3 regions of the Kitasatospora sp. NPDC002522 genome follow, and region 2 is predicted to be linked to each of the others. Evidence: predicted binding sites of a transcription regulator. Region 2 holds the regulator's gene; each other region holds the start of a gene.
The links. The regulator HrcA, encoded in region 2, represses chaperone genes, less so after heat shock. The targets are predictions, from matches to a motif close to TTNGCACTCNGNNNNNCNGAGTGCNAA.
Positions count from the first base shown of each region.

Region 1: a site for HrcA is predicted at 2,000-2,026, ahead of groL (chaperonin GroEL). Genes of this name have one in related genera too.
Region 3: a site for HrcA is predicted at 5,765-5,791, ahead of groES (co-chaperone GroES). Genes of this name have one in related genera too.

Region 1 covers NZ_JBSFXE010000007.1:65,064-74,964, reverse strand. Annotated here, with positions in the region: gene groL (chaperonin GroEL) at 258-1,880, opposite strand; gene ACWD4U_RS07895 (cold-shock protein) at 2,185-2,394, opposite strand; gene ACWD4U_RS07890 (MoaD/ThiS family protein) at 2,957-3,235, opposite strand; gene thrC (threonine synthase) at 3,277-4,554, opposite strand; SAM riboswitch class I at 4,572-4,701, opposite strand; gene ACWD4U_RS07880 (glucosyl-3-phosphoglycerate synthase) at 4,841-5,863, shown strand; gene ACWD4U_RS07875 (alpha,alpha-trehalose-phosphate synthase (UDP-forming)) at 5,961-7,427, shown strand; gene otsB (trehalose-phosphatase) at 7,443-8,288, opposite strand; gene ACWD4U_RS07865 (DUF3263 domain-containing protein) at 8,346-8,573, opposite strand; gene ACWD4U_RS07860 (extracellular solute-binding protein) at 8,642-9,901, opposite strand, start outside.
Region 2 covers NZ_JBSFXE010000021.1:7,968-17,868, forward strand. Annotated here, with positions in the region: gene ACWD4U_RS19075 (S41 family peptidase) at 1-863, opposite strand, end outside; gene ACWD4U_RS19080 (16S rRNA (uracil(1498)-N(3))-methyltransferase) at 944-1,687, opposite strand; gene dnaJ (molecular chaperone DnaJ) at 1,787-2,926, opposite strand; gene hrcA (heat-inducible transcriptional repressor HrcA) at 3,001-4,074, opposite strand; gene htpX (zinc metalloprotease HtpX) at 4,384-5,307, shown strand; gene pspAB (PspA-associated protein PspAB) at 5,352-5,939, shown strand; gene ACWD4U_RS19105 (DUF3097 domain-containing protein) at 6,025-6,864, shown strand; gene ACWD4U_RS19110 (hypothetical protein) at 6,996-7,700, opposite strand; gene ACWD4U_RS19115 (RNA polymerase sigma factor) at 7,697-8,416, opposite strand; gene hemW (radical SAM family heme chaperone HemW) at 8,547-9,776, opposite strand; gene ACWD4U_RS19125 (AMP-dependent synthetase/ligase) at 9,847-9,901, opposite strand, start outside.
Region 3 covers NZ_JBSFXE010000001.1:202,056-211,956, reverse strand. Annotated here, with positions in the region: gene ACWD4U_RS00905 (hypothetical protein) at 1-538, opposite strand, end outside; gene tsaB (tRNA (adenosine(37)-N6)-threonylcarbamoyltransferase complex dimerization subunit type 1 TsaB) at 673-1,320, shown strand; gene rimI (ribosomal protein S18-alanine N-acetyltransferase) at 1,357-1,827, shown strand; gene tsaD (tRNA (adenosine(37)-N6)-threonylcarbamoyltransferase complex transferase subunit TsaD) at 1,820-2,914, shown strand; gene ACWD4U_RS00885 (hypothetical protein) at 2,911-3,171, shown strand; gene ACWD4U_RS00880 (polysaccharide deacetylase family protein) at 3,241-4,119, shown strand; gene ACWD4U_RS00875 (class I SAM-dependent methyltransferase) at 4,095-5,273, opposite strand; gene ACWD4U_RS00870 (DUF6234 family protein) at 5,295-5,669, opposite strand; gene groES (co-chaperone GroES) at 5,935-6,240, shown strand; gene groL (chaperonin GroEL) at 6,341-7,975, shown strand; gene ACWD4U_RS00855 (LysR family transcriptional regulator) at 8,145-9,146, shown strand; gene ACWD4U_RS00850 (WhiB family transcriptional regulator) at 9,322-9,648, opposite strand.

The sequences.
Region 1 (9,901 bases), on a different contig from region 2:
TTCTCCCGCAGCTCACCCCACCGCCGGGAACCCCTCACTGCTCAACTCCACCCCGAACGGCTCCGGCAACGCGACCTGGATCTGCCCTCCGTCGATCTCGGCGCGTCGGCCCTCGGAACGTCCCGCTCCCGCCGGCGGTCCGGCAGAGACCGTTACACCTGCCCAGCCTCCCGCGCAGCGAACGCCGCAGGGGCGGCCTCCCCGTGAAGGGAGACCGCCCCTGCGAAGCGATCAGGACTCGCCGATCCCGGGCGGGATCAGAAGTCCATGTCACCGCCCGGCATGCCGCCGCCGGCGGCCGCGGCGGCCTTCTCCGGCTTGTCGGCGATGACGGCCTCGGTGGTGAGGAAGAGCGCCGCGATGGAGGCGGCGTTCTGGAGGGCGGAGCGGGTGACCTTGGCCGGGTCGATGATGCCGGCGCCGATGAGGTCCACGTACTCGTTGGTCGCGGCGTTCAGGCCGTGGCCGGCGGGCAGGTTGCGGACCTTCTCGACCACGACGCCGCCCTCGAGGCCGGCGTTGGTCGCGATCTGCTTGATCGGGGCCTCGAGCGCCACGCGGACGATGTTGGCACCGGTGGCCTCGTCGCCCTCGAGCTCCAGCTTGTCGAACGCGACACCGGCCTGCAGCAGGGCGACGCCACCACCGGCGACGATGCCCTCCTCGACGGCGGCCTTGGCGTTGCGCACCGCGTCCTCGATGCGGTGCTTGCGCTCCTTGAGCTCGACCTCGGTGGCCGCGCCGGCCTTGATGACGGCCACGCCGCCGGCCAGCTTGGCGAGGCGCTCCTGGAGCTTCTCGCGGTCGTAGTCCGAGTCGGAGTTCTCGATCTCGGCGCGGATCTGGTTCACCCGGCCGGCGACCTGGTCGCTGTCGCCGCCACCGTCGACGATGGTGGTCTCGTCCTTGGTGATGACCACCTTGCGGGCGGTGCCCAGCAGGTCGAGGCCCGCGTTCTCGAGCTTGAGGCCGACCTCCTCGGAGATCACGGTGCCGCCGGTGAGGATGGCGATGTCGCCGAGCATGGCCTTGCGACGGTCGCCGAAGCCCGGGGCCTTGACGGCGACGGACTTGAAGGTGCCGCGGATCTTGTTCACGACCAGGGTCGACAGGGCCTCGCCCTCGACGTCCTCGGCGATGATGACCAGCGGCTTGCCGCTCTGCATGACCTTCTCCAGCAGCGGGAGGAGGTCCTTGACCGAGGAGATCTTGGAGTTGGCGATGAGGATGTACGGGTCCTCGAAGCTCGCCTCCATGCGCTCCAGGTCGGTGGCGAAGTAGGCGGAGATGTAGCCCTTGTCGAAGCGCATGCCCTCGGTGAGCTCGAGCTCCAGGCCGAAGGTGTTGCTCTCCTCGACGGTGATGACGCCTTCCTTGCCGACCTTGTCCATCGCCTCGGCGATGAGCTCGCCGATCTGGGTGTCGGCGGCGGAGATCGAGGCGGTGGAGGCGATCTGCTCCTTGGTCTCGACGTCCTTGGCCTGGGCCAGGAGCTGGTCGGAGACGGCGGCGACGGCCTTCTCGATGCCGCGCTTCAGGGCCATCGGGTTGGCGCCGGCGGCGACGTTGCGCAGACCCTCGCGGACGAGCGCCTGGGCGAGCACGGTGGCGGTGGTGGTGCCGTCACCCGCGACGTCGTCGGTCTTCTTGGCGACCTCCTTGACGAGCTCCGCGCCGATCTTCTCGTAGGGGTCCTCGAGCTCGATCTCCTTGGCGATGGAGACACCGTCGTTGGTGATCGTGGGGGCGCCCCACTTCTTCTCCAGGACGACGTTGCGACCCTTCGGGCCGAGCGTGACCTTCACGGCGTCGGCAAGCTGGTTCATGCCACGCTCAAGGCCGCGGCGGGCTTCCTCGTCAAAGGCGATGATCTTGGCCATCAGAAGTGGTCCTCCGGGACACGGTCGACTGCTCGGACCAAGGGGTGCCCGCGACGGACGGCCCAGCGAGCGGGGGTCCCTTCCCCTACCGCTCCCGGGGCCTCACCGGCCCGGTCCGTTTGTCACTCTCACACTGTGAGTGCTAACGCCAATGATTAGCACTCTCGGGTGTCGAGTGCAAGCCCATTCGCGCACCGCGCCCGGGCGTCCGCGGGCGCTCCCGCCTGCGCCCGGGAACGCGGACAGGCCCGCACGACCGTGGTCGTACGGGCCTGTCGGCGTGTGTGTGGACTACCGGGCCGGATCAGGCACCCGAGGCCGCGCGGACCATGTCGGCCTGCGGACCCTTCTGACCCTGCGAGATCTCGAACTCGACCCGCTGCCCTTCCTCCAGGGTGCGGTAGCCGTCCATCTGGATCGCGCTGTAGTGGACGAACACGTCCGCTCCACCGTCGACCGCGATGAAGCCGTAGCCCTTCTCGGCGTTGAACCACTTGACGGTGCCCTGAGCCATTCCGAACTCCCCTTGTGCTGTGCTGGCCCTTCAGAGATCCGCGGGACCGCGGACCCAGAGGTCTGGAAGGCCGCTCCTGGGGACTCCCCCCCTAAGGCGCAGCCTCTGTCGCGGCTGAATGTATCCGGATAAGCGCCCTCTGCAACAGGCCCAACTTTCGGGGAATGGCCGTCCGCCGATGGGGATATGACGGGGCGAAAGGCGCAGAGCTGCACAATTGCCACCGGACATAACGGACCTGTCACCGCAAATTGCCGGAAGAATTCTGACGGCGGCCTGACAGAAGTGGCGGTATCCGGTCCTACGCGCGTCTCAGAGCGCGGGACGAAGCGGCGTCGGCGCGGAGCGTGGTGCGCAAAAACGAAGGATTGAAAGGCGCCGAGGAGGGGAACGGCCCTTGCCCGGCACTCTACTCCCCCGCCCCCGCGGGATTTCCAGCGCCCCGCCGGGCGGATAGCCGCAGGTGTGCGGCGCATTTCCGCGGGGACCACGCCCGGCCGCCGCCGGCCACCGGAAATCGGAATTCCGGGCCGACGGCGGCGGGGCGGAAAGTGACGCGGCCTCAGCAGCCGCCGGCCACCGCCGGGATGATCGACACCGAGGAGCCGTCCTTGATCTCGGTCTCCAGGCCCTCGGCGAAGCGCACGTCGTCGTCGTTCACGTAGACGTTGACGAAGCGGCGCAGCTTGCCGGTGTCGTCCAGGATGCGGGCGGAGATGCCGGTGTGGTTGGCCTCCAGGTCCGCGATGACGGCGGCCAGGGTGGCGCCCTCGGCGGTCACCTCGGCGGCGCCGCCGGTGTAGGTGCGCAGGATGGTCGGGATGCGGACGGTGGCGCTCATGGCGGTGGCTCCTCGGGGGGCTGGGGGGATGGGCCGGGGGATCAGGCGGAGGCGAGGCCGGCGGCGCGGAAGGACTCCAGCGTCGGGCGGATCACGGCGGTCATGCCGGCGTCGGAGACCGCGTCGAGGGTCTTCAGGCCGTCGCCGGTGTTGATCGCGACGGTCTCCTTGGACGGGTCGAGCTGACCGGTCTCGACCAGCTTCTTCAGCACGCCGACGGTCACGCCGCCCGCGGTCTCGGCGAAGATGCCCTCGGTGCGGGCCAGCAGCTTGATCGCCTCGACCACCTGCGCGTCGGTGACGTCCTCGACCGCGCCGCCGGTGCGGCGGGCGATGTCGAGCACGTACGGGCCGTCGGCCGGGTTGCCGATCGCCAGCGACTTGGCGATGGTGTCCGGCTTGACCGGCTTGATCACGTCGCGGCCGGCCTTGAACGCGGCCGACACCGGGGAGCAGCCCTCGGCCTGGGCGCCGAAGATCCTGTACGGCCGGTCCTCGACCAGGCCGAGCTTGATCAGCTCCTGCAGGCCCTTGTCGATCTTGGTGAGCTGGGAGCCGGAGGCGATCGGGATGACGATCTGCTCGGGCAGCCGCCAGCCGAGCTGCTCGCAGATCTCGAAGGCCAGGGTCTTGGAGCCCTCGCCGTAGTACGGGCGGAGGTTGACGTTGACGAAGCCCCAGCCCTCGCCGGCCGAGTCGCCGATCAGCTCGGAGCAGAACCGGTTCACGTCGTCGTAGTTGCCCTCAATGCCGACCAGCTCGCCGCCGTAGATGCCGGCCATCACGACCTTGCCCTGCTCCAGGTCGCGCGGGATGAACACGCAGGACTTGAAGCCGGCCCGGGCGGCCGCGGCGCCCACCGCGCCGGCCAGGTTGCCGGTGGAGGAGCAGGACAGCGTGGTGAAGTCGAAGGCCCGGGCGGCCTCGATCGCGCAGGCCACCACCCGGTCCTTGAAGGAGTGGGTGGGGTTGCCGGAGTCGTCCTTGATGTGCAGCTGCGCGGTGAAGCCCAGCTCGCGGCCGAGGTTGTCGGCCTTGACCAGCGGGGTCCAACCCGGGTTCAGGTTGGGCTTGTCCGCGACGTCCGCGGGCACCGGCAGCAGCGGGGCGTAGCGCCAGATCGACGCCGGGCCGGCCTCGATCCGCTTGCGCAGCTCCTCGGCGTCGTAGCCGTCGTAGGCGTAGGCGATCTCCAGCGGCCCGAAGCACTCCAGGCAGGCGAAGCTCGGGCCGAGCGGGAAGCGGGTGCCGCACTCGCGACAGGACAGCGCGACGGCGGGGCCGAGGTCGACAGTGGGTGCGGAAGTGTCAGAAGCCATGGTGGCGAGGCCCTTTCTCCTCATCTTCCCCGGATCGCGGTCGCGTCCGGGACGGAATTGGCACCTGTCCCGCCGGCCTCGAAACGGCCGTACGGGAGGGTTGCCGGGACTTCAACGGGCCGTTCCCTCAGTCCCTCTGGATGAGCTCTGTGAAGTTGTGGTCTTACGCTGCGGACGACCCCGGCGTGCGAAGGTCGGAACGCAGTACGAAGACTGTATCCGAAGGCCCGCACTGCGGACCCACACCGTCCGATACCCGAGACGATGCGAGACAGGGAGCGAGATCTTGGCCGAGCAGCCCGTGCCCGGGGTACTGCCGGAGGTGGCCGAGTGGCTGCGCCGCCGCTCGTGGACCGCGGCCGACCGGCCGCTCGACCGGCTCCTCGCCGCCAAGCGCGCCGCCGGGCCGGCCGGAACCGTCAGCGTGGTGCTGCCCGCGCTGGACGAGGAGCCCACGGTCGGCGAGATCGTCACCGCGATCCGCACCGAGCTGATGGAACGCGTGCCGCTGGTCGACGAGTTGCTGGTGGTCGACTCCGGCTCGGTGGACGGCACCGCCGCCGCGGCGGCCGCCGCCGGCGCCAGGGTGGTGCACCGCGACGCGATCCTCCCCCGGCTGCCCGCCGAGCCCGGCAAGGGCGAGGTGCTGTGGCGCTCGCTTATGGTCACCCGCGGCGCGATCGTCTGCTTCGTCGACGCCGACCTGCGCGAGTTCGACCCCGCCTTCGTCTCCGGCATCGTCGGCCCGCTGCTCACCGACCCCGACATCCACCTGGTCAAGGCCATGTACGACCGCCCGCTGGAGGTGTCGATGAGCGGCTCCGCCGCGGGCGGCGTCGCGATCGTCCCGGCGGGCGGCGGCCGGGTCACCGAACTGGTCGCCCGCCCGCTGCTCAACCTGCACTGGCCGCACCTGGCGGGCTTCGTCCAACCGCTCGGCGGCGAGTACGCGGCCCGCCGCACGCTGCTGGAGCGGCTGCCCTTCCCGACCGGCTACGGCGTCGAACTCGGCCTGCTGGTCGACGCGTTGGAGCTGGTCGGGCTGGACGCGCTGGCCCAGGTCGACGTCGGCATCCGGCACCACCGCCACCAGGACGGCCAGGCCCTCGGCCGGATGGCCGCCACCATCTACCGCACCGCGCTGGAACGCCTCGACCGCACCCACCGCCTCAAGGCCGATCCGGACCTGCTCCGCCCCCTGCTCACCCAGTACACCCGCACCGCCACCGGCTTCGCCCCCACCACCCATCCCGTCCCGGCCACCGAACGGCCCCCGATGACCGCCATCCCGGAGTACCGGGACCGCTGAACGCCGGACCCGCGGCGCCGGGTCCGCCCCCGACTGTTCACCCCCGCCCGTCGTGCCGAGTGGTTTGGTCACGGGGTCGCACGGCAAGGTTGGCTGTATGGCCGATCACGCGTCCGAACGCCCCACGCAGTCCGGAGCCGCCCCGATCCTGGTGGCCTCCAACCGCGGTCCGGTGTCCTTCAGCAGCGGGGACGACGGCACGCTGACCCTCCGCAGAGGCGGTGGCGGCCTGGTCTCCGGGCTGTCCGCGATCGACGACCCGTCCGCGGTCTGGGTCTGCGCCGCGCTCTCCGAAGCCGACCGCACCGCCGCCCGGCAGGCCCCCGACGGCCGCCTCGACCTGGCCGGACACGACGTCGGCGGACAGGCCGTCCGGATGCTGGACATCGACCCCGGCACCTTCGCCCGCGCCTACAACGGCGTCGCCAACTCCACCCTGTGGTTCGTCCACCACCTGCTGTACGACACCCCGACCAGCCCGTCCTTCGACGACCGGTTCCGCCGCGAATGGGACTCCTACCGGGCCTACAACACCGCCTTCGCCGAGGCGCTGGCCGCCGAGGCCGCCCCCGGCGCGGCCGTCCTGGTGCAGGACTACCACCTCTCGCTGGCCCCCGCGCTGCTCCGCGAGCTCCGACCCGACCTGCGGATCGGCCACTTCTCGCACACCCCCTGGGCCCCGCCCGAGTACTACCGGATGCTCCCCGACGACGTCGCCGCCGCCGTCCTGGCGGGCATCCTCGGCGCCGACCGGGCCGGCTTCCTCACCCGCCGCTGGGCGCTCGCCTTCGCCGACTGCTGCGAGGCCGTCCTCGGCGCGAGCGTGGACCGCGAGGCGCTGGCCGTCACCTACCACGGCCGCACCACCCGGCTCGGCGTCCACGGCCTCGGCGCCGACGCCGACTTCCTGCGCGAGCGCGCCCACCGGCCCGACGTGGACGCCCGGCTCGCCGCCCTGCGCGAGGCGGTCGGCGACCGCCGCACCATCGTCCGGGTCGACCGCACCGAGCTCAGCAAGAACATCGTCCGCGGCCTGCTCGCCTACCGGCACCTGCTGCGCACCCGCCCCGAGTGGCAGGGCCGGGTGGTGCACATCGCCTTCGCCTACCCCTCGCGGCACGACCTGCCCGAGTACCGCGAGTACACCGCCGCGGTGCAGCGGGTCGCCCAGGAGATCAACGACGAGTTCGGCACCACCGAGTGGCAGCCGCTCATCCTGCACGTCAACGACGACTTCCCGCGCTCGCTGGCCGCCTACCGGATCGCCGACGTGGCCCTGGTCAACCCGATCCGCGACGGCATGAACCTGGTCGCCAAGGAGGTCCCCGTGGTCTCCGACGACGGCTGCGCCCTGGTCCTCTCCCGGGAGGCCGGCGCCTACGCGGAACTCGCCGACGACGCGATCACCGTCAACCCCTACGACGTCATCGCCACCGCCGACGCCCTCGCCGAGGCCCTCACCATGCCCCTCGCGGAACGCGCCGAACGCACCAAGCGCCTGGCCGCGGCGGCGACGGCGCTGCCGCCCCAGCAGTGGTTCCTCGACCAGCTGAACGCACTCTGAGCAGCACCCCAAGCGCTACCGCAGCAGTTCCGCGACAGCGCTGAGCACGTCCACCACCCCCGCCGGCCCCGCGACCACCAGGTCCGCGCGGTCGGCGAGGGCCCGGACGGGGGGCTCTCCGGTGACCGGGCCGCTGCAGACCAGGAGGCCGGGCAGTCCGGCCTCGCGGCGGCGGTCGACCTCGTCGTAGGCGGCGAGGTCGCCGAGGTCGTCGCCGGCGAACAGGACCGTCTTCGCGTCGCGCTCCGCCAGGAAGCCCCGCAGGGCGACGCCCTTGTCGACGCCGGGCGGTCGCAGTTCCAGCACCATGCGCCCGGGTTCGACCACCAGCCCGTGGCGGTGGGCGAGTTCGGCGAGCGGGCCGCGGAGCAGGTCCAACAGGCCGTCAGGATCGGCGGTGCGCCGGGTGTGCACCGCCACCGCCCGCCCCTTGTCCTCCGTGAACGTCCCGTCGGGCGCCCCCAACGCGGCCAGCAGCGCGGGGAGTTCGTCGCGGACCGCGGACACCCCGGCGGGCGGCTCGGGGGCGGTCACGGCGCCGGTGGCGGCGTCCCAGCGCTCGGCGCCGTAGTGGCCGAGGATGGTGAGGTGTTCCAGGCCGGGAGCGTCGGCGAAGCCGCCGTACGCGGCGGCCGTGGCGGCGGGGCGGCCGGTCACCACGACGACCGAGCCGACCAGCGGGGCCAGCGCGGTGAGGGCGGGCAGCACGCCGGGATGGGCGCGGGCCCGGTCCGGGTCGGCGACGATCGGGGCCAGCGTGCCGTCGAAGTCGAGCCCGACGACCGCGGACCGCGGATCGGCGAGCAGGCCCGCCAGTCCGGCCCGTCCCGCCTGGGACGTGATCTGCTCAGCAATTCCCATGGCCCCGACGCTACCCGCCGCCCGCCCGCCACGGGCGGCATTCGCCGTGGATCCGCCCTACCGCGCGGCGCGCCGCTCCTCGCGGATCCGGCGCAGCCGGTTGACCAGCACCGGGTCGGCGCGCAGCGCCTCCTCGCGGTCGAGCAGGGCGCCCAGCAGCTGGTAGTAGCGGGTCGCGGAGATGCCGAGCTCCTCGCGGATCGCCTGTTCCTTGGCGCCCGCGGTCCGCCAGCCGCGGGCCTCCAGTGCGAGCACCGCCCGGTCGCGTTCGGTCAGTTCGGCCACGCCCCCAGGCTAGCGGCAGCCGCCGACGGCACGTCGCCGCAGCCGTCGGCCCTCGACCGCGGCCCGCGTCAGCCCTTGCGGGCGCGCGCGGCCTCCGCGGCGGCGGCGCCCTGCAGCTCGGCCAGCACGTCGTCGCCGCCGGGCTTCACCGCGGTGCCGATCCGCTGCTTGATCATGCTGCTGACCTTGTCCCAGGACGGGTCGCCGAGCGGGTAGAAGTTGGCGTTCGGCAGTGCGTTCAGGAACTCGGTGAGGTCGTGGTGGTTGGGGTTGGAGGCCATGTCCTCGAGGGTGTCCTGGGTGACCGGCAGCATGTTGTACTGCTCGTCGAACTTGAGGGTGTTCTCCTTGGTGTACAGGAAGTTGAGGAACTTCTTGATCTCCGCCTTGTGCCCGCCCGCCTTGAACGCCATGACCCAGTCGGCGACGCCGAGCGTGGTGGTCTTGACGCTCGCGTCCTTGCGCGGGATGACGGTGGTGCCGTACGGGACGTTCGCGTTGACGGCCTTGGCGATCAGGCCGGGGTGGCCGTTGAGCATGCCGACCTTGCCGGCCGTGAAGTCGGCGAAGGCGGTCTTGCGGTCGACCTTGGCGGGGTCGTCGTAGGTGAGGTGCTTGTCGACCAGGTTGGTGCGCAGCCAGGCGAAGGTGGCGCGGTTCTGCGCGCTGTCGATGGTGTAGTTGCCGGCGTTGTCGGAGAGCCCGCCGCCGCCGCTCATGGTCCAGATCATCGACTCGCCCTGGGCCTCCTCGGGGCCGAGCGGGAGCGCGTACGGGGTGACGCCGGGGACCTTGGCCTTGATGAGTTCGGCGTCCTTGCGCAGCTCGTCCCAGGTGGCGGGCGGGTTGGCGATGCCGGCCTTCTGGAAGATCTCCTTGTTGTAGACGAACACCCGGCTGGAGGCGATGAACGGTATGCCGTACTGGCTGCCGAGCACCTGGCCGGCCTTGGCGAAGGAGTCCAGGATGTTGGCCTGGGTGTCGATGGAGAGCACGTCGCCGGCCGGGTAGAGGCGGTCGGCGGCGACCTGGTCGGCGTAGCCGCCGGTCTGGACGATGTCGGGGGTCTTGCCCTTGGCGATCAGGTCGGCGACCCGCTTGTCGATGTCGGTCCAGCTGACCACCTCGACGTTGACCTTGATGTCGGCGTTGGCGGCCTGGAACCGGCGGGCCACGTCGTTCCAATAGTGGGTACTGGAGTTGGCCTCGTTGTCGCCGTAGTCGGCCGCCACCACGTTGAGCGTCACACCCCCCGTCGCGCTCGACAGGATGCCGCAGCCGGAGAGCAGCAGGCACCCGACGACGGGCAGGGGGAGCAGCGCTGATCG
Region 2 (9,901 bases):
GGCGTCGGGTGCGGCTGGCGGCGGGTGCGCGGTCCGGCCAGCCGGATGTCCAGCCGGCGCGCCTCGGCGCCGTCCAGGTCGTCCAGCAGCCACAGGTCGCCCGCGCTCTGCCAGATCACCCGGGCGCCGTCGGTGGCCGCCTGCCGGGCGTAGAAGCCGGTGTCGGCGGGGCCGTGCGCCCGCAGGTCGCCGCCGTCCGGCAGGCTCGAGTACAGCCGGCCGACGCCCTCGTGGTCGGAGAGGAACGCCACCCGGTCGCCCACCCACAGCGGGCACTCCAACTGGCCGTCCAGCTCGGCGTGCAGGCGTTCGAACTCGGCCGCGCCGACCCACAGCTTCCCGGCCCGCCCGCCCCGGTACCGCTTCCAGTGCGCGGCCTCCCGGTTGTGCGTGCCCAGCAGCACCCGCCCGCCGCTCGCGCCCGCGGGCACCGGCTCGAACGCCAGCGACCCGATCGGCCCGTACGGCAGTCGCTGCGGCTCCCCGCCGTCGAGCGGCACCGCGAACGCCCAGGTCCGCCGGATCGTCTCCTGGCCCGCCGTGGTGATGGCGATCGGCCGTCCGTCGGCGCTCCAGCCGACCAGCGCGGTGAACGGGCTCCCCCAGTGCGTCAGCCGCCGGGACTGCCCGCCCTCGACCGGTGCGACGTGCAGCTCCGGCGCGCCGTCCCGGGTGGAGGTCCAGGCCACGTGCCGGCCGTCGGGCGAGATCCGGACCGCGCCGACCGGCACCTGGTCGGCCGTCAGCCGCCAGGCCCGCCCGCCGTCGACCGGGGCCAGCCAGACATCGTCCTCGGCGACGAAGGTCACCAGATCGCCGTGCAGGTGGGGATGGCGCAGATAGGCGCGCTGCGAATCGGTCATCCTGCCACCCTAGGCAGCGGGATGCGTCACCGCGAAGCGTTTCCCCGGACCGGCGGCGCGGCGGCCCTCCCGACGACGCGTCAGGCCCAGCGCCCGGTACGGCCCAGCAGCAGCGCGCCCGCGGCGACGCCCGCGGTGGACGTCCGCAGCACGGACGGGCCGAGCCGGTACGGGGCGGCGCCGGCCTCGGCGAAGGCGGCGAGCTCGTCCGGCGAGACGCCGCCCTCGGGGCCGACGATCAGCACGATCTCACCGCTCGCGGGCAGTTCGGCGGCGGCCAGCGCCCGCGCGCCCTCCTCGTGCAGCACCGCTGCGAACGCGGCCCGCTCCAGCAGCGGCAGTAGTTGACGGGTCGTCACCAGCTCGTGCACCTCGGGGAAGCGCAGCCGCCGCGACTGCTTGCCGGCCTCCCGCGCGGTGGCCCGCCACTTGGCGAGCGCCTTCGCGCCGCGCTCGCCCTTCCACTGGGTGATGCAGCGCGCGGCGGCCCACGGGACGACGGCGTCGACGCCGACCTCGGTCATGGTCTCGACGGCGAGTTCACCGCGGTCGCCCTTGGGCAGCGCCTGGACGACGGTGATCCGCGGGCTGGGCTCGGGCTCGTGCCGGACCGCCGTGACGGCGACCTCCAGGACGTCCTTGCCGTGCACCGCGGCGACGGTGCCGTCCACGCCCAGGCCCCGGCCGTCGGCGAGGGTGACCGCCTCGCCGGGCTCCAGCCGCTTCACGGCGACGGCGTGGCGGCCCTCCGCGCCGTCCACCCGGACCGTCCCGCCGGGGGCGGCGGCCGCCAGGTCATCGACGACGAACACCGGTGCGGTCATCCGAACGGAACCCTCTCAGAACTACGCGGACAGGTCGGAACGGCAGCCGGGCCGGGGGCGGACAGCGCCGCCCCCGGCCCGGTGGGAAATCCTCGCGCCTCAGCGCCCGTTGAAGGCGTCCTTCAGCCGGGAGAACAGGCCCTGCTGGCCGGGCGCGAACTGGCCGGACGGGCGCTCCTCGCCGCGCAGCACGGCGAGCCGGCGCAGCAGCTCCTCCTGCTCGGGGTCGAGCTTGGTGGGCGTCTGCACCTCGACGTGCACTATCAGGTCGCCCCGGCCGCCGCCGCGCAGGTGGGTGATGCCGCGGCCGTGCAGCGGGATCGACTGGCCGGACTGGGTGCCGGGCCGGATGTCGACCTCCTCGACGCCGTCCAGCGTCTGCAGCGGCACCTGGGTGCCGAGCGAGGCGGCGGTCATCGGGATGGTGACCGTGCAGTGCAGGTCGTCGCCGCGTCGTTGGAAGGTCGGGTGGCTGGTCTCGGCGATCTCCACGTACAGGTCGCCGGCCGGGCCGCCGCCGGGGCCGACCTCGCCCTCGCCGGCCAGCTGGATCCGGGTGCCGTTGTCGACGCCCGCGGGGATCTTCACCGTCAGCGTCCGACGGGCCCGCACCCGGCCGTCGCCCGCGCACTCCGGGCACGGGGTCGGGACCACGGTGCCGAAGCCCTGGCACTGCGGGCAGGGACGCGAGGTCATGACCTGGCCCAGGAAGGACCGGGTCACCTGGGAGACCTCGCCCTTGCCGCGGCACATGTCACAGGTCTGCGCCGAGGTGCCGGGGGCCGCGCCCTCGCCGTTGCAGGTGGTGCAGGTGACGGCGGTGTCGACCTGGAGTTCCTTGGTGGTGCCGAACGCGGCCTCCTCCAGGGTGATCTCCAGGCGGATCATCGCGTCCTGGCCGCGCCGGGTCCGCGAACGCGGACCGCGCTGGCCGGTGGCGGCGCCGAAGAAGGCGTCCATGATGTCGGAGAAGCCGAAGCCCGCCGCACCCGCGCCGAATCCGCCCGCACCGCCGCCGTTCGGCGACAGCGGGTCGCCGCCGAGGTCGTAGACCTGACGCTTCTGCGGATCGGAGAGCACCTCGTAGGCGGCGTTGATCTCCTTGAACCGCTCCTGCGTCTTCGGGTCCGGGTTGACGTCCGGGTGCAGTTCACGCGCAAGGCGTCGGAACGCCTTCTTGATCTCGTCCTGCCCCGCGTCGCGTCGGACGCCGAGTACCGCGTAGTAGTCCGTGGCCACCAAATGCTCCGGTTTGTTCCGCCTCTAGAAGTGCCTGCGATGGACGCGTGAGTGTCTCACGGGCCGCTGTACTGCTATGACTCGGCCAGGATCTGGCCCACGTACCGTGCCACCGCTCGCACCGCCCCCATTGTGCCCGGGTAATCCATCCGGGTCGGACCGATCACTCCCAGCTTTGCCACGCTCTGGTCGCCCGAACCGTAACCGACCGAGACCACCGAGGTGGAATTGAGCCCCTCGTAGGCGATCTCGTGGCCGATCCGGACCGTCATCTCCGAGTCCGCCGTCTCACCCAGCAGGCGGAGCAGGACGACCTGCTCCTCCAGCGCCTCCAGCACCGGCCGGATGGTGAGCGGGAAGTCGTGGCCGAAACGGGTCAGGTTGGCGGTGCCCGCCAGCATGATCCGCTCCTCGTTCTGCTCGGCCAGGGTCTCGAACAGGGTGGCCAGCACCGCGCTGACCGCCGCCCGGTCGGAAACCTCGAAGACGGCCGGCAGGTCCTCCAGGATCACCGGCACCTCGGGCAGCCGGCAGCCGCCCGCCATGCCGTTGAGCCTGGCCCGCAGCTCGGCGAGGAGTCCCTCGCCGACCGCGCCCGGGCAGTCCACCATGCGCTGCTCGACCCGGCCGGTGTTGGTGATCAGCACCAGCATCAGCTTGGTCGGGGTGAGCGCCACCAGTTCGATGTGGCGGACCGTGGAACGGGTCAGCGACGGGTACTGGACCACCGCGACCTGCCGGGTCAGCTGCGCCAGCAGCCGCACCGTGCGGGCCACCACGTCGTCCAGGTCGACCGCGCCCTCCAGGAAGTGCCGGATCGCCCGGCGCTCCGGAGCGGTCATCGGCTTGACCTCGGCCAGCCGGTCCACGAACAGCCGGTAGCCCTTGTCGGTGGGGATCCGCCCCGCACTGGTGTGCGGCTGGTGGATGTACCCCTCCTCCTCGAGCGCCGACATGTCGTTGCGCACCGTGGCCGGCGAGACGCCCAGGTTGTGCCGCTCCACCAGGGCCTTGGAGCCGACCGGCTCCTCGGTCCCCACGTAGTCCTGGACGATCGCGCGCAGCACCGCGAGGCGCCGCTCGTCCAGCGGGCGCACGGACGGGCGCGTGTCGATCAGGCGGCCGTCGGGCTTGCCGTCATCCGGCATGGGGCACGCACCTCCGTCGTCGTCCGTTGAGCTGGTGGTCGAACCGCTCTGGCACTCAACTGGGCAGAGTGCCAGAACCGTACCTGCCAGTGTAAGGCCCGGGCCTGACGGCAGGAACGGTCCGCCCACGTGATCCTCGTCGGATTGCGATCGCGGCGGCGTGCGTCGTCCGGCGTTCGCCCGACGGTCGCGCGGCGGTGGTCCGACCGCCCGTCCGGCGCGGATGGCGTGATTTGGTCCGGCGTGGATGGTGCCACGGGCCCCGCCCGGTGGCAGCATCGAAGGCGAGCGAGCACAGGAGGAGCAGCGATGTCGACGTCACAGCGGCACTCCCGGTTCACCCCCGACCGCGGGCTGACGGGTCGGATGGTGACCACCATGTTCCTGATCGGCCTGGTGTACGTGGGCTTCACCGGCCTGCTGATCGTGCTGCTGCGCGGAGCCTGGCCATTGATCGTACTGATCTCCGGCGGCCTGTTCGTCGCACAGTTCTGGTTCTCCGACAAGATCACCGAGCGGGCCATGGGCGCCCACCAGGTCACCCCCGAGCAGTACCCGCAGCTGCACGGCGCGATCGACCGGCTGTGCGCACTGGCCGACATGCCCAAGCCACGGGTCGCGGTCGCCGACAACGACATGCCCAACGCCTTCGCCACCGGCCGCAACCCGCAGAACTCGGTGATCTGCGTGACCACCGGACTGCTGCGCCGGCTGGAGCCCGAGGAGCTGGAGGGCGTCCTGGCCCACGAGCTGTCGCACGTGGCGCACCGGGACGTCGCGGTGATGACCATCGCCGGGTTCCTCGGCGTGCTGGCCGGAGTGATCACCCGGATGGCGTTGTGGGGCGGGTTCCTCAACGGCGGCAACCGCAACAGCAACGACCCCAACACCGCGATCGCGCTGATCCTCATCCCGCTGGTGTCGATGGTGGTGTACGCGCTCAGCTTCCTGCTGACCCGGCTGCTCTCCCGCTACCGGGAGCTCGCCGCGGACCGGGCCGCCGCCCAGCTCACCGGCCGGCCCAGCGCACTGGCCTCCGCGCTGACCAAGGTCACCGGGCAGATCGCCGCCATCCCCACCAAGGACCTGCGCCAGGCGCAGCCCTACAACGCCTTCTACTTCGCCCCCGCGCTCAGCGCCCGGGACGCCGCCTCGCAGCTGCTGTCCACCCACCCGTCGCTGGAGCAGCGGCTGGCCCAGCTGGAGAAGATCTCCGCCGAACTGGGACAGTGACGCTCCCGGCGACACCTCCTCGCGACACCCGAAAGGACCTTCACGTGGGATTCCTGGACGCGCTGTTCGGCCGGAGCAAGCCGGTGAAGCCCGACCTCGACCAGCTGTTCGGCATCCCCTCCGCCGCGCTCACCCTGGAGGCGGCGGCCGGCTTCACCCCGACCGGCCTCGGCTCGGTCTGCTTCGCGGCCGTCGAGGGCGGCGCCTTCGGCGAGGTGCAGAACCAGGTGCGGGCGCTGCTGGACGCCGACGCCGGAAGCGGCGGCGGCGTCCCGGTGGAGGCCTCGCAAGACTCCTACGGCTACTCCTGGCTGCTCGCCCGGCACACGCCCGAGGAACTCCCCGACCTGGTCAACGACCTGCACGCGGTCAACAGCGAGCTGGAGGCGAACGGCTTCGGCCCGCAGCTGCTCTGCTCGATCGTGGCCTTCCGCAATCCCGCCGGGCAGTCGCTCGGGCTGGTCTACCTGTACAAGCGCGGCAGTTTCTACCCCTTCGCCCCGATGCCTGGCGGCGGCGAGAAGCGCAACAGCCCGGTCGAGCTGCAGGTCAAGGCGATGCTCGCCAACGACCTGCGGGTCGAGCAGGACCTCTCCCGCTGGTTCCCGGTCTGGGGCGCGCCGGGCCTGTGACGGACGCGTCGTCCGCGTCGTCCGAGTCCTCGGCGTCGTCCGCGTCGTCGGCCGGCGGGCGGGCGGGTTTCGTAGACTCCGTCAAATGCGAAGCAGGGAGTACGGACCGGACCTGACACCTCCGTGGAAGCGGCAGCAGCCCGCGCCGGAAGTGGCGGCGGAACGGGACCTGGTGGTGGAGGAGGCGGCGACCGGCTTCTGCGGGGCGGTGGTGCGCTGCGAGCGGACGGCGGAGGGGTTCACCGTCACGCTGGAGGACCGGTTCGGCAAGCACCGGGTGTTCCCGCTGGTGCCGCGCGGGTTCCTGCTGGAGGGGCGGGTGGTGACGCTGGTGCGGCCCACCGGGCCGGCGCCGGAGCGCGGGCCGGGGAGGACCGCCTCGGGGTCGGTGGCGGTGCCCGGTGCGCGGGCCCGGGTGGCCCGGGAGTCGCGGATCTACGTCGAGGGCCGGCACGACGCGGAGCTGGTCGAGCGGGTCTGGGGTGACGACCTGCGGATCGAGGGCGTGGTGGTGGAGTACCTGGAGGGCGTGGACGACCTGCCCGCCATCGTGGCCGAGTTCGCCCCGGGGCCGGGCCGCAGGCTGGGCGTGCTGGTGGACCACCTGCTGCCCGGCACCAAGGAGCACCGGATCGCCGCGCAGGTGACCGGCGAACACGTGCTGGTCGTCGGCCACCCGTACGTCGACATCTGGCAGGCGGTGAAGCCGGGCGGGCTCGGCATCGCCGGCTGGCCGCAGGTGCCCCGCGGCGAGGTGTGGAAGGAGGGCATCTGCCGCCGCCTGGGCTGGCCGGTGGACACCCCGGCCGCCTGGAAGCGGATCCTGGCCTCCGTCCACACCTACCGGGACCTGGAGCCGGAGCTCCTCGGCCGGGTCGAGGAGCTGATCGACTTCGTCACCCTGCCCGGCGGGGCCCCGAACTGACGGACCGACCGCGAGGCTGGCCCGCGAGCTGACGGACCGACCGTCAGGCGGAGCCGCGAGCTGACCGGCCGTCATGCAGGCCACCCGACGGACGACCCGCCGTCCGACATCCGACGGGTGGCCTGACGCCGTCAGCTCGCGGTCGGCGTGGGCACCTCCCCACTCGACGCCCCGACGCGTTCCACCCGCACCATCGGTGGGACGCAGGCGGGCACCGCGTCGACCACCCGGGTGGTGAAGGCCGAGACGGCCGCACCGGCGCCCGGCCGGGCGGGCGTGGTGATCAGCAGCAGGGTGGCGCCGGGCGGGATCAGGGCGGGGTCGATCCGGACCGTGGTGCGGGTGTCGCCGGGCAGCTCCAGGTTGGCCCGGGCCGGGGGGCCGGCGGGCTGCGGCAGCGGGCACTGCGCCTCGTTCTCCGCCGCCTCGATGCCCGCCGCCCGGACGCCGTACCGCTGGAGCTCGGCGACCATGCCGGGCAGGCCGGCCGGGTCACGCAGTTCCAGGGCGATGGTTCCGCCGGGCCCGCGGGTGACGGCGTAGGCCGCCGCGCCGCCATGGGCTCCGCCGAGGGCGGACGGGAGCACCACGGCGGTGGTGGCGGCCGCGGCGACCGCGAAGACCGCAGCTATCCGCCGACCGGTGAGCAGCGGACGGCGGTGCGGCCCGGCCGCCTGCCAGCGGAACAGCGGCCCGTGGGCGGCCGCTCGGGCGGTGCGGGCGCGCTCGGTGGCCAGCGCGGCCAGCTCCTCGGCGAGGCGCTGCTCGAACATGCTGGTGCTGGGAGCGTGACGGCCGGAGTGGTCGGTGCGGTCGGTGCGGTCGGTCGTGGTCACGAGGTCACCTCGATGATCGGGTCGGCGGGGCGGGCGACGCGGGACAGCAGGCGGCCGGAGCCGGTGGACTCGGAGCTGGTGGTCTCGGGGGCGGCGGACTCGGGGACGCCGGTGCGTTCGACGCCGAGCCGGCGTCTGGCGCGGTGCAGGCGGACCCGGACGGTGGTCTGCGAGATGCCGAGGCGTTCGGCGGCCTGGGCGGTGGTCAGGCCGTCGACGGCCACCGCGTCGAGGACGGCGCGCAGCGGCGGGCTGAGTTCGGCGTGCCGCTCGGCGAGGGCGCGGGCGGCGCGCTGGGCGTCGATCCGCTCCTCCAGGGCGAGGATGTCCTCCTCGCCGAGCAGGCGGCGGCCCTGCAGTCGGCCCATGGCCTGGCGTTCGCGCGTGTCGCCGCGGCAGTGCCCCGCGATGACGTTCCGCGCGATGCCGTACAGCCAGCCCGCGGGAGTGCCGCGGTCGGGCCGGTAGCTCGCGGCGGCCTCGAGGGCGGCGAGGAAGATGTCCGCCGTGAGGTCGGCGGCGAGGTGCGGGTCGCTGACCCGACGGGTGACGAAGCCGAGTATGTCGTCGATCTGCTCGCGGTAGAACGCGGTGAAGCCCTCCGGGGTGGTGAGTTCCACTGTGGTGCTGACGTCCGTGGCGGCCGGTTCCGTGATGGCCGGCTCGGGTGACGGGGTGACCCGCCCCCACCCGCCGCGGGATTCACGCTCGCGCATGCGGCCCTCCCTGTTCGGGGAACCCTGGTCGGTTCCTTCACCAGGTAATTGGCCGCAGCGCCGGAATGCGTTTCACCCGGCCCCGGGAATTCCCCGAAGTCAGATCATCGCAAGGCGAAGTGACGTCGGCTCAGTCCACCAGGTCCCGCACCACCGCGTCGGCCAGCAGCCGTCCGCGCAGCGTCAGCGCGGCCCGTCCGGCGGTGAAGGCCGCGGGCTCCAGCAGGCCGTCGGCGAGCGCCTTCTCGGCCGCTTCGCGGCCGACGGGCGTGAGCAGGTCGAGCGGGCAGCCCTCGGCGAGGCGCAGTTCCAGCAGGATGCGCTCGACCCGGCGGTCCTCGTCGGCCAGCACCTCGCGGCCGAGGCCGGGGGTGCGGCCCTCGGCGAGGGCCTGCGCGTAGGCGGCCGGGTGCTTGGCGTTCCACCAGCGCACCCCGCCGACGTGGCTGTGCGCACCGGGTCCGGCGCCCCACCAGTCGGCACCGGTCCAGTACAGCTCGTTGTGGCGGCAGCGGCCCTCGGGCGTGGTCGACCAGTTGGAGACCTCGTACCAGGAGTAGCCGGCGGCGGCGAGCGCCTGATCGGCCATCAGGTAGCGGTCGGCGTGCACGTCGTCGTCGATCATCGACAGTTCGCCGCGCTTGACCCGGGCGGCCAGCCGGGTGCCGTCCTCGACGATCAGCGAGTAGGCGGAGACGTGGTCGGGGCCGGCGCCGATGGCGGCGTCCAGCGAGGCCTGCCAGTCCTGGTCGGACTCGCCGGGGGTGCCGTAGATCAGGTCCAGGTTGACGTGGTCGAAGCCGGCCTCGCGGGCCTCGGCGACGCAGGCCTCGGGGCGGCCCGGGGTGTGGTGGCGGTCCAGCAGCGCGAGCACGTGCGGGCGGGCGCTCTGCATGCCGAAGGAGATCCGGTTGTAGCCGCCCTCGCGCAGCTCGGCGAGGTACGCGGGGTCGACGGACTCCGGGTTGGCCTCGGTGGTGACCTCGGCGCCGGGGGCGAAGCCGAACTCCTCGCGCAGTGCGGCGAGCATCCGGACCAGGTCGCGGGCGGGCAGCAGGGTGGGGGTGCCGCCGCCGAGGAAGACGGTCTGCACCGGCAGGTCGGTCTCCCCCAGCACCCGGCGGGCCAGCCGGATCTCCGCGATCACGTTGTCGGCGTAGGTCTCCTGCGAGGCGACCGCGCCGGAGGAGCGCAGCTCGGTGGCGGTGTAGGTGTTGAAGTCGCAGTAGCCGCAGCGGCTGGCGCAGTACGGCACGTGCAGGTAGAAGCCGAACGGCCGGTCGCCGAGTCCGTGCAGGGCGCGGGCGGGCAAGGAGCCGTCGGACGGCACGGCTTCGCCGTCGGGGAGTGCGGAGGGCATGAGCCCATTGTCCGGTACGGCCGGCGAAAGACCGAAGGCCGTACCGGACGGGGCCGGCGGACGGGGCGGATCAGGCCTCGTTGGCGCCCGCGTACATCGCGGTGACCTGGTCGGCGTAGGTCTTC
Region 3 (9,901 bases), on a different contig from region 2:
GCGCGAAGTCCCACAGGGTCTGGCCGTCCGCCTTGGCGACCCGCAGGCCGCCGGTCTTGACGGTCGGGTCGGCGGACGGCGCGGGCGCGCCCTCGTCCACCAGCGCGCTGAAGCCGAAGGTGGTGCCGGCCTGCTGGGCGAACCGCACCACGTGCTCGACCGCCCGCTTGTCGGTGCCGGTGCCCGAGGCGGTGCGGCTGTAGACGGTGTACGAGCCGGGCGCGGGCTGCGCGGTGCCGGGCGTCGCCTTGAACGCGGCCACCACCGGCGCGGGCTTCTTCGGGTCGACCAGCCAGACCTGACGGTCCTTCACGGAATACACCACCCGCAGCCCGGCGCCGGAGTCCGCGGGCACCGGCGGAACGCTCGCCGAGGGGCCGGGCGACGGGGCGGCGGACGCGGCCGGGGAGCTCGCGGCGGGTGTGGCGGCGACCGCCCGGGAGGGGGCGCCGTTCGCCTGGAACGCCAGCAGCCCGATCACCGCCATGGCCCCCAGGGTCAGCCCGCCGACCACCACACCAGGACCCAGCTTCGCCACGTCAGCTCCTCACGGTCGCCACCACCCGTACCGGCACCCCATCGTGCCAGGTCCGCCACGCCGTTCCGGGTTCTTCCGATCGTGTGTTCACGGCCGGTGCGGGCACCCGCGCCGGACCCTCTAACCTTGAACCCGTGCTCCTCCTCGCCTTCGACACCGCCACCCCCGCCGTCACCGCCGCCGTCCACGACGGCGAGCGGGTGCTCGCCGAGTCCTACGAGGTCGACGCGCGGCGGCACGGGGAACTGCTGCTGCCCACCATCGCCGCCGTGCTGCGCACCGCGGGCGTGGACAAGCGGCAGCTCACCGCCCTGGCGGTCGGCGTCGGCCCCGGCCCGTACACCGGCCTGCGGGTCGGCCTGGTGACCGCCGCCGCGCTCGGCGACGCGCTGGGCCTGCCGGTGCACGGCGTCTGCACGCTCGACGCGATCGCCCACCAGGCGCGCCGCGAGGGCGTCGACGGCCCGTTCACGGTGGCCACCGACGCCCGCCGCAAGGAGGTCTACTGGGCCTCCTACGACGCGGCCGGCGCCCGGGTCTCCGGCCCGTCGGTGGACCGCCCCGCCGAGATCGAACCCGGCGAGCGGACGGTCGGCGCCGGCGCCCTGCTGTACGCACTCCCGCAGGCGAGCGGCCCCGAGCACGTCTCGGCGGGCGCGCTGGCGGACTTCGCGGTGCGCGAGCTGGCGGCTGGGCGCGAGCTGCTGCCGAACACCCCGCTGTACCTGCGGCGGCCGGACGCGCAGGTGCCCGCGGGGTACAAGGCGGTGCTTCCGGCGTGAACGGCTGCGTCCGTGGCTAAGTACACGCTGCGTCCCATGCGGTGGTGGGACATCGAGCCCGTCATGGCGCTGGAGCACCTGCTGTTCCCCGAGGACGCCTGGTCGCGCGGGATGTACTGGTCGGAGCTGGCCGAGGCGTACCCCGGCGGGAGCCGGCACTACGTGGTGGCGGTCGACGACGGCGACGCCGTGGTCGGGTACGCGGGGCTGATGGCGGTCGGGGCGGACGCCGACGTGCAGACCATCGCGGTGGACACCGGCCACCAGGGCGCGGGACTCGGGGGAGTGCTGCTGGCCGAGCTGGTCGCGGAGTCGGTCCGGCGCGGCTGTGCGGAGCTGCTGCTGGAGGTGCGGGTGGACAACCTGCGCGCCCAGCGGCTGTACGAGCGGTTCGGGTTCGAGCCGGTCGGGATCCGGCGGGGCTACTACCAGCCCGCCAACGTGGACGCACTGGTGATGCGTCTGGACCACCTGGCAAGCGATCTGAAGGACCATCAGAATGGCTGACGAACCTCTCGTCCTCGGCATCGAGACCTCCTGCGACGAGACCGGCGTCGGCATCGTCCGCGGCACCACGCTGCTCGCCGACGCGGTCGCCTCGAGCGTCAACGACCACGCGCGGTTCGGCGGCGTCGTCCCGGAGATCGCCAGCCGGGCGCACCTGGAGGCGATGATCCCGACCATCCGGCGGGCGCTGGACACCGCCGGGGTGAAGGCGAGCGACCTGGACGGCATCGCGGTGACCGCGGGCCCGGGCCTGGCCGGGGCGCTGCTGGTCGGCGTGAGCGCCGCCAAGGCGTACGCCTGGGCGCTGGACAAGCCGCTGTACGGGGTGAACCACCTGGCCTCGCACATCTGCGTGGACCAGCTGGAGCACGGCCGGCTGCCCGAGCCGACGATGGCGCTGCTGGTCTCCGGCGGGCACTCCTCGCTGCTGCTCAGCGGGGACATCACCTCCGACGTCCGCCCGCTGGGCTCGACCATCGACGACGCGGCGGGCGAGGCCTTCGACAAGGTGGCCCGGGTGCTCGGGCTGGGCTTCCCCGGCGGGCCGGTGGTGGACCGGATGGCCCGCGAGGGCGACGGGAAGGCGATCGCGTTCCCGCGCGGGCTGAACAACGCGGGCGACCCCGCGTACGACTTCTCGTTCTCCGGCCTGAAGACCGCCGTGGCGCGCTGGGTGGAGGCCAAGCGGCGGGCCGGCGAGCCGGTGCCGGTGGCGGACGTGGCGGCGTCGTTCCAGGAGGCGGTCACCGACGTGCTGACCCGCAAGGCCGTCCGGGCCTGCAAGGACAACGACGTCGACCACCTGATGATCGGCGGCGGCGTGGCCGCCAACTCGCGGCTGCGCGAGATGGCGCAGCAGCGCTGCGACAAGGCGGGCATCGTGCTGCGGGTGCCGCGGCCGGGCCTGTGCACCGACAACGGCGCGATGGTGGCGGCGCTCGGCGCGGAGATGGTGTGGCGCAACCGCACCCCGTCCGCCTTCGACCTGTCGGCGGACTCCTCGCTGCCGGTCACCGAGACGCACGTGCCGGGCGCGGACACCGGGCACGGCGACTTCCACGCGCACGCCCACGAGGCGCTGAAGTGACCCTGGCGGCGATGTGGGAGGCCCGCGCCGCCGACGGCCGCGGGGCCGAACTGCACGCCTGGGCACGGGCGGTGGCGCTGCCGGCGGTGCGCGGTGCGGCCGGCCTGGAGCGGGTCGAGCTGTTCACCGCCCCCGGCGAGCGGGTGCTGCTGATCGCGCTGTGGGAGGGCGAGCCGCAGCCGGTCCCGGAGCCGCCCGCCGGGCTGCTCGCCCGTCCGGTGCACCACTGGACCTTCACCCGCACCGATGCCGGGTAGGCAACCGCGGAACCGGTACCGTCGTCCTGAACATCGACACGCGTGTAGAGGAAGAGCGAGGGGACACCGGTGACGAAGAGGGCCCGGATCGGGTACGGGGCGGGGGCGCTCGCCGTCCTGCTGGCGGCGAGCGGGTGCGGCGGCTCCGCTCCGGCCGGGCACCAGTCCGCTCCCGCGCCGTCCGCCGCCGCGTCCTCGGACGCACCCAGCGCCGGCGCGCCGTCAGGCGCCGCCCAGGACGCGGTCGGTGACGCCGCGTGGGCGAAGTGGGGCCTCAAGCCGATGGCCAAGGCGCCCGCCCCGCCCGCCGACAAGCCGATCAAGCTGGCCAAGACGGGCACGGTGCCGGTCTTCAGCACCGTCCCCACCGGCGACAAGGTCGTCTTCATCACCATCGACGACGGGGCCGAGAAGGACCCCAAGTTCGTCCAGATGCTGACCGACCTGAAGGTGCCGATCACGATGTTCCTGACCAAGGACATCGTCAAGGGCGACTACGGCTACTTCAAGCCGCTGCAGGCGCTCGGCAACAGCATCCAGAACCACACCGTCACCCACCCCGTGATGAGCAAGCTCAGCCCGGACAAGCAGAAGACCGAGGTCTGCGACGACCAGGCCGCGCTCACCCAGCAGTACGGCACCGCCCCGTTCCTGTTCCGCCCGCCGTTCGGCGACGGCGCGCACACCCCCTCGCTGAACACCGCCGTCCAGCAGTGCGGTCCGCGCGCCATCGTGCTCTGGCAGGAGTCGATGCAGATCCACGACATGCAGTACCAGGGCGAGAAGAAGCTCAAGAACGGCGACATCATCCTCGCCCACTTCCGCGGCCCCTCCGAGCTGAAGGGCGAGACCATGACCCAGATGTTCGGCGAGATGCTCGCCCGCATCCAGGAGCAGGGCTTCGCGGTGGCCCGGCTCGACGACTACATCGCCAAGCCCACCGGCTGACCCAGCATCATCACCGGGCCGTTCGGCGTGCGGGACAGGATCACCGTCACCTCGTTCGGCCCGGACGGCTTCAGCTGCCGGCGCAGCTCCTCCGGCGTGATCGCCATCCCGCGCTTCTTGATCACCACGGTGCCGACCCGGCGCTCCCGCAGCAGCGCCTTGAGCTTCTTCACGTGGTACGGCAGGACGTCGGTCAGCTCGTAGGCGTGCGCGTACGGGGTCGGCCGCAACTCGTCCGAGGTGACGTAGGCGATCATCGGGTCGATCAGCCGCCCGCCGGTCCAGACGGCCACCTCCGCGACCATCCGGGCCCGGATCACCGCCCCGTCCGGCTCGTACAGGTAGCGGCCCACCGGCCCGACCTCCGGGTCCGGCAGCACCCCGCCGGTGTGCGAGTGGCCGCCGGGCAGCAGCGTCGCCCGGTACGGCGCGGCGGGCGCGGCGCCGAACCACAGCACCGCCTCCTTCACCTCGCCGTGGTCGGAGACCCACTCCGCCTCCGCGCCGTCCGGCACCAGCTCGTGCGGGATCCCCGGCGCCACCTTCAACGCCCCGAACGGCGCGCAGCGGGCCGCCTCGACCGCCCACGACAGCGGCGGGCTGTACGCCTCGGGGTCGAACACCCGGCCGCGCGCGGTGCGCCGCGCCGGATCGGTGAACACCGCGTCGTAGCCCGCGACGTCGACGTCCGCGACGTCCGCGCAGCGCACCTCCACCAGCTCCGCCACGCCGAGCGCCGCCGCGTTCGCGCTCGCCACCGCGCAGGTCAGCTCGTCCCGGTCCACCGCCAGCACCGCGATCCCCGCCCGGGCCAGCGCGATCGCGTCGCCGCCGATCCCGCAGCACAGGTCCGCCAGCCGCTTCACCCCCAGCGCGGCGAACCGCCCCGCCCGCCACTCGGCGACGCTGCGCCGGGTCGCCTGCTCCACCCCGTGCTGGGTGAAGTACATCGACGCGGCGTCCGCGCCGAACTTCGCCGCCGCCCGCTGCCGCAGCCGCGCCTGCTCGAACGCCGCCCGCACCAGTTCGGCCGGGTAGTCCCGGCGCAGCCGGGTCGCCAGGGCCAGCTCCTCGGCCGCCGAGAACTCCCGCAGTTCGGCCAGCAGCGCCTGCCCCTGCTCGGTCAGCAGCGCCCGGAACGATTCGATCTCCACCCCCTCATTCTCGCCGCCCGGTCACCCGCCGGTCGCCGAGCAGTCCGAGCCGCTGTAGCAGGGCTGGTACCCGCTCGGCAGCGGCCGCGGCTCCTCGTGCCGGTGGTCGTACGCGGACCCGGCGGCGGCCAGCGCCAGCACCGCGGCCAGCAGCAGCGCCTGCGCCACCGCCGTCACGCGCAGCCCGCCGCGCCAGGTCAGCACCGCCGCCACCACCGGCACGACCGCGCAGCCGAGCAGCACCGGCACCAGGTCGTACGGCTGTGCGGCGGAGCCGTCGAGGCTCCCGTCGGCGAAGGCGGCGCGCAGCAGCAGCGCCGCGCCCGCGGCGGCCTCCAGGCAGAGCAGGCCGAGCAGGGTGAGCAGGTCGACGGCGATCGGTGCGCGGCGAGTCATGTCGGGAGTCTGGCGACGCTCGGCCCCGGGCGCCTGAGTACCCGGGCTCAGACGGCCCGGAAACCCGCGCCCTTCCGAAACTCGCGCGCGACGCGTTGGCACTCTGGTTGACTGAGTGCTAACGGCGTCCTATGGTCGTTCCTGGCACTCCCCCCAGGGTGAGTGCTAACGCGATGAAGCGTGGCTGACCCCCGCGACGGCAGTTCGCGCGCCATCGCCACCTACCTGATAGACAACCCCGTAATCTCCGAAGGGGAGCTCGGACGTGACCACCAGCAGCAAGGTTGCCATCAAGCCGCTCGAGGACCGCATCGTGGTCCAGCCGCTCGACGCCGAGACCACCACCGCCTCCGGCCTGGTGATCCCGGACACCGCCAAGGAGAAGCCCCAGGAGGGCGTCGTCCTGGCCGTCGGCCCGGGTCGCTTCGAGGACGGCCAGCGTCTGCCGCTCGACGTCGCCGTCGGTGACATCGTCCTGTACTCGAAGTACGGCGGCACCGAGGTCAAGTACCAGGGCGAGGAGTACCTGGTCCTCTCGGCTCGCGACGTTCTCGCCATCATCGAGAAGTAAGACGTCCCAGCCCCGCCCCGGATCCGTGTCAGCACTGACAGGGGCCCGGGGCGCGGCTTTTGCTCCACGTACGCAGACCTACCCCTGAGGAAACGGGATCATGGCGAAGACCCTGCAGTTCGACGAGGACGCCCGCCGCTCGCTGGAGCGCGGCGTCAACAAGCTGGCCGACACCGTCAAGGTGACGATCGGCCCCAAGGGCCGCAACGTCGTCATCGACAAGAAGTTCGGCGCCCCCACCATCACCAACGACGGTGTGACCATCGCCCGCGAGGTCGAGCTCGACGACCCGTACGAGAACCTCGGCGCGCAGCTGGTCAAGGAGGTCGCCACCAAGACCAACGACGTCGCGGGCGACGGCACCACCACCGCCACCGTGCTCGCCCAGGCCCTGGTCAACGAGGGCCTGCGCAACGTCGCCGCCGGCGCCGGCCCGGCCGCCCTGAAGAAGGGCATCGACAAGGCCGTCGCCGCCGTCACCGAGCACCTGCTCTCGATCGCCCGCGAGATCGAGGGCAAGGACGACGTCGCCGCCGTCGCCTCCCTCTCCGCCCAGGACGCCCAGGTCGGCGAGCTGATCGCCGAGGCGATCGACAAGGTCGGCAAGGACGGTGTGATCACCGTCGAGGAGTCCAACACCTTCGGCGTCGAGCTCGAGTTCACCGAGGGCATGCAGTTCGACAAGGGCTACCTGTCGCCGTACTTCGTCACCGACGCGGAGCGCCAGGAAGCCGTCCTGGAGGACCCGTACATCCTCATCACCCAGGGCAAGATCTCCAGCATCCAGGAGCTCCTGCCGCTGCTGGAGAAGGTCCTGCAGGTCGGCGGCTCGCGCCCGCTGCTGATCATCGCCGAGGACGTCGACGGCGAGGCCCTCTCCACCCTGGTGGTCAACAAGATCCGCGGCACCTTCAACGCGGTCGCGGTCAAGGCCCCCGGCTTCGGTGACCGCCGCAAGGCCATCCTCGGCGACATCGCCACCCTCACCGGCGGCGAGGTCGTCTCCGAGGAGGTCGGCCTCAAGCTCGACCAGGTCGGCCTGGAGGTGCTCGGCACCGCCCGCCGCGTCACCGTCACCAAGGACGAGACCATCGTCGTCGACGGCGCCGGCGACTCCGCCGCCGTGGCCGGCCGGGTCGCCCAGATCAAGGCCGAGATCGCCAACACCGACTCCGACTGGGACCGCGAGAAGCTCCAGGAGCGCCTCGCGAAGCTGGCCGGCGGCGTCTGCGTCATCAAGGTCGGCGCGGCCACCGAGGTCGAGCTCAAGGAGCGCAAGCACCGTCTCGAGGACGCCATCTCCGCGACCCGCGCCGCGGTCGAGGAGGGCATCGTCGCCGGCGGTGGCGCCTCCCTGGTGCACGCCGCCAAGGTCCTGGAGGACGGCCTCGGCCTGACCGGCGACGAGGCCACCGGTGTCTCCGTCGTCCGCAAGGCGCTCGCCGAGCCGCTGCGCTGGATCGCCCAGAACGCCGGCCTCGAGGGTTACGTCATCACCCACAAGGTCGCCGAGCTGGACGCCGGCTTCGGCTACAACGCGGCCACCGGCGAGTACGGCGACCTGCTGAAGGCCGGCGTCATCGACCCGGTCAAGGTCACCCGCTCCGCCCTGGAGAACGCGGCCTCCATCGCCTCCCTGCTGCTCACCACCGAGACCCTCGTGGTGGAGAAGAAGGAAGAGGAGGCCGACAACGGCCACGGCCACTCGCACGGCGGGCACGGCCACAGCCACTGACACCAGCCGATAGGCAGGTAGGCAACCACCAGGGGCGCGAGGAACCGCGCGACCGGCCGGGCACTCTCGTAGTGCGCGGCCGGGAGCGCAGCCACCTCGCGCCCTTCGTGCTGTCCCGCGGTTCCTCGCGCCGCGGTCGCGCCCGTCCGCGCTCGCTACCCTGGACCCCGTGATCGAGGCCCGTCATCTCCGCGTCCTGCGCGCCGTCGCCGACACCGGTTCCTTCTCCGCCGCCGCGCGCGAACTGGGGTGCACCCAGCCGGCGGTGAGCCAGCAGATGAAGGCGCTGGAGAAGGCGGTGGACACCCCGCTGGTGGTGCGCTCCGGGCGGGAGATGCAGCTGAGCGAGGCCGGGCGGGTGCTGCTGAAGCACGCCACCGGGATCCTCGCGGGACTGTCCGCCGCCGAGGAGGAGGTCGCGGCGATCGCCGGGCTGCGGGCCGGACGGGTCCGGCTGGTGTCCTTCCCGACGGCCAGCTCGACGCTGGTGCCGCGCTCGGTCGCCCGGCTGCGGACGGCCCACCCGGGGGTGCGGGTCTCGCTGGTCGAGGCGGAGCCGCCGCAGTCGCTGGCGATGCTGCGCGGCGGCGAGTGCGAGGTGGCGCTGGCATTCCGGTACCCGGACTCGCAGGGCGGGCTGAGCCTGCCGTCCCCGCACGCGACGCTGCGCGAGGCGCGGGCCGAGGCGACCCTGGAGGCGGCCGCCGCCGCGGCGGCCAACGACTGGTCGGACCTGGTGGTGCGCCCGCTGCTGGACGACCCGCTGGTCGGGCTGGTGCCGGCCGGGCACCCGCTGGCCGGGCGGGGCGAGGAGCGGCCGGTGGACCTGGCCGAGCTGGCCGGGGAGCAGTGGATCGCGGGCTGTCCGCAGTGCCGCGGCCACCTGGTCGAACTCTGCGGCGACGCCGGCTTCGCACCGGCCATCGACTTCGCCACCGACGACTACCCGGCGGTGGTCGGCCTGGTCGGTGCGGGCCTCGGGGTGGCGGTGCTCCCCGGGCTGGCGCTGGAGTCGGTGCGGCACCCGGGGGTGGCGGCCGTCCCGGTGCGGGTGGCGTCGGGGGAGCCGGCGCGGCGCGAGGTGGTGGCGCTGACCCTGCCGGACCTGGCGCAGGTTCCGGCGGTGGCGCTGATGCTGGACCAGCTCGCGGGGGCGGCCGCCGCCCGCTGAGGGCCGCCGCCCGCCCGTGCACGCGGCGCCTGCGGGACGGCGGCGCTGCGCGTGCGGAGGATCGTTTCTGCACACCCGGGGCCGCGGCGGGGGACACGCCCGGCGGCCGGGCATCGGTGAATCGGTCGGACCGGGTGGGCCGGTCGGGTCGAGCGGCTCGGTCGGGTCGGGCGGATCAGCGGCGGATGGTCTGCGGCATGGCGAGCGGGACCTCGACCAGCCGGTTGCGGGAGCGCCCGAGCAGCTCCTCGCGTTCGTCCTCGGTCAGCCCGCCCCACACGCCGTACGGCTCGCGGACGGCCAGGGCGTGGGCGGCGCACTGGGCGCGCACCGGGCAGCGCATGCAGACCTCCTTCGCGCTCGCCTCCCGGGAGGTCCGGGCGGCTCCCCGCTCGCCTTCCGGGTGGAAGAACAGCGAGCTGTCCACGCCGCGGCAGGCGGCGGAGAGCTGCCAGTCCCAGAGGTCTGCGTTGGGGCCGGGGAGGCGGGAGAAATCTGCCATGGCTCATTCCCTTCAAAGGCTCGGGACCTGGCGGCTCTGCTGCGGGTTGCGGCGGCGAGGCTGCACGGGGCCGGTACGGACACCTGGAAATATGACTTACGCCAACTACCAGGACAAGTCACCCACACACCGACACAACAGTCAATGACCTGACAGATGCTATAAAAACGGACAAACGGGGCAAGAGGTTTGAAGCCGTACGCTGCGTCGATCGGGTGTCCGGCGGGGCGTGGACCGTCACGGAAGGGCGCGC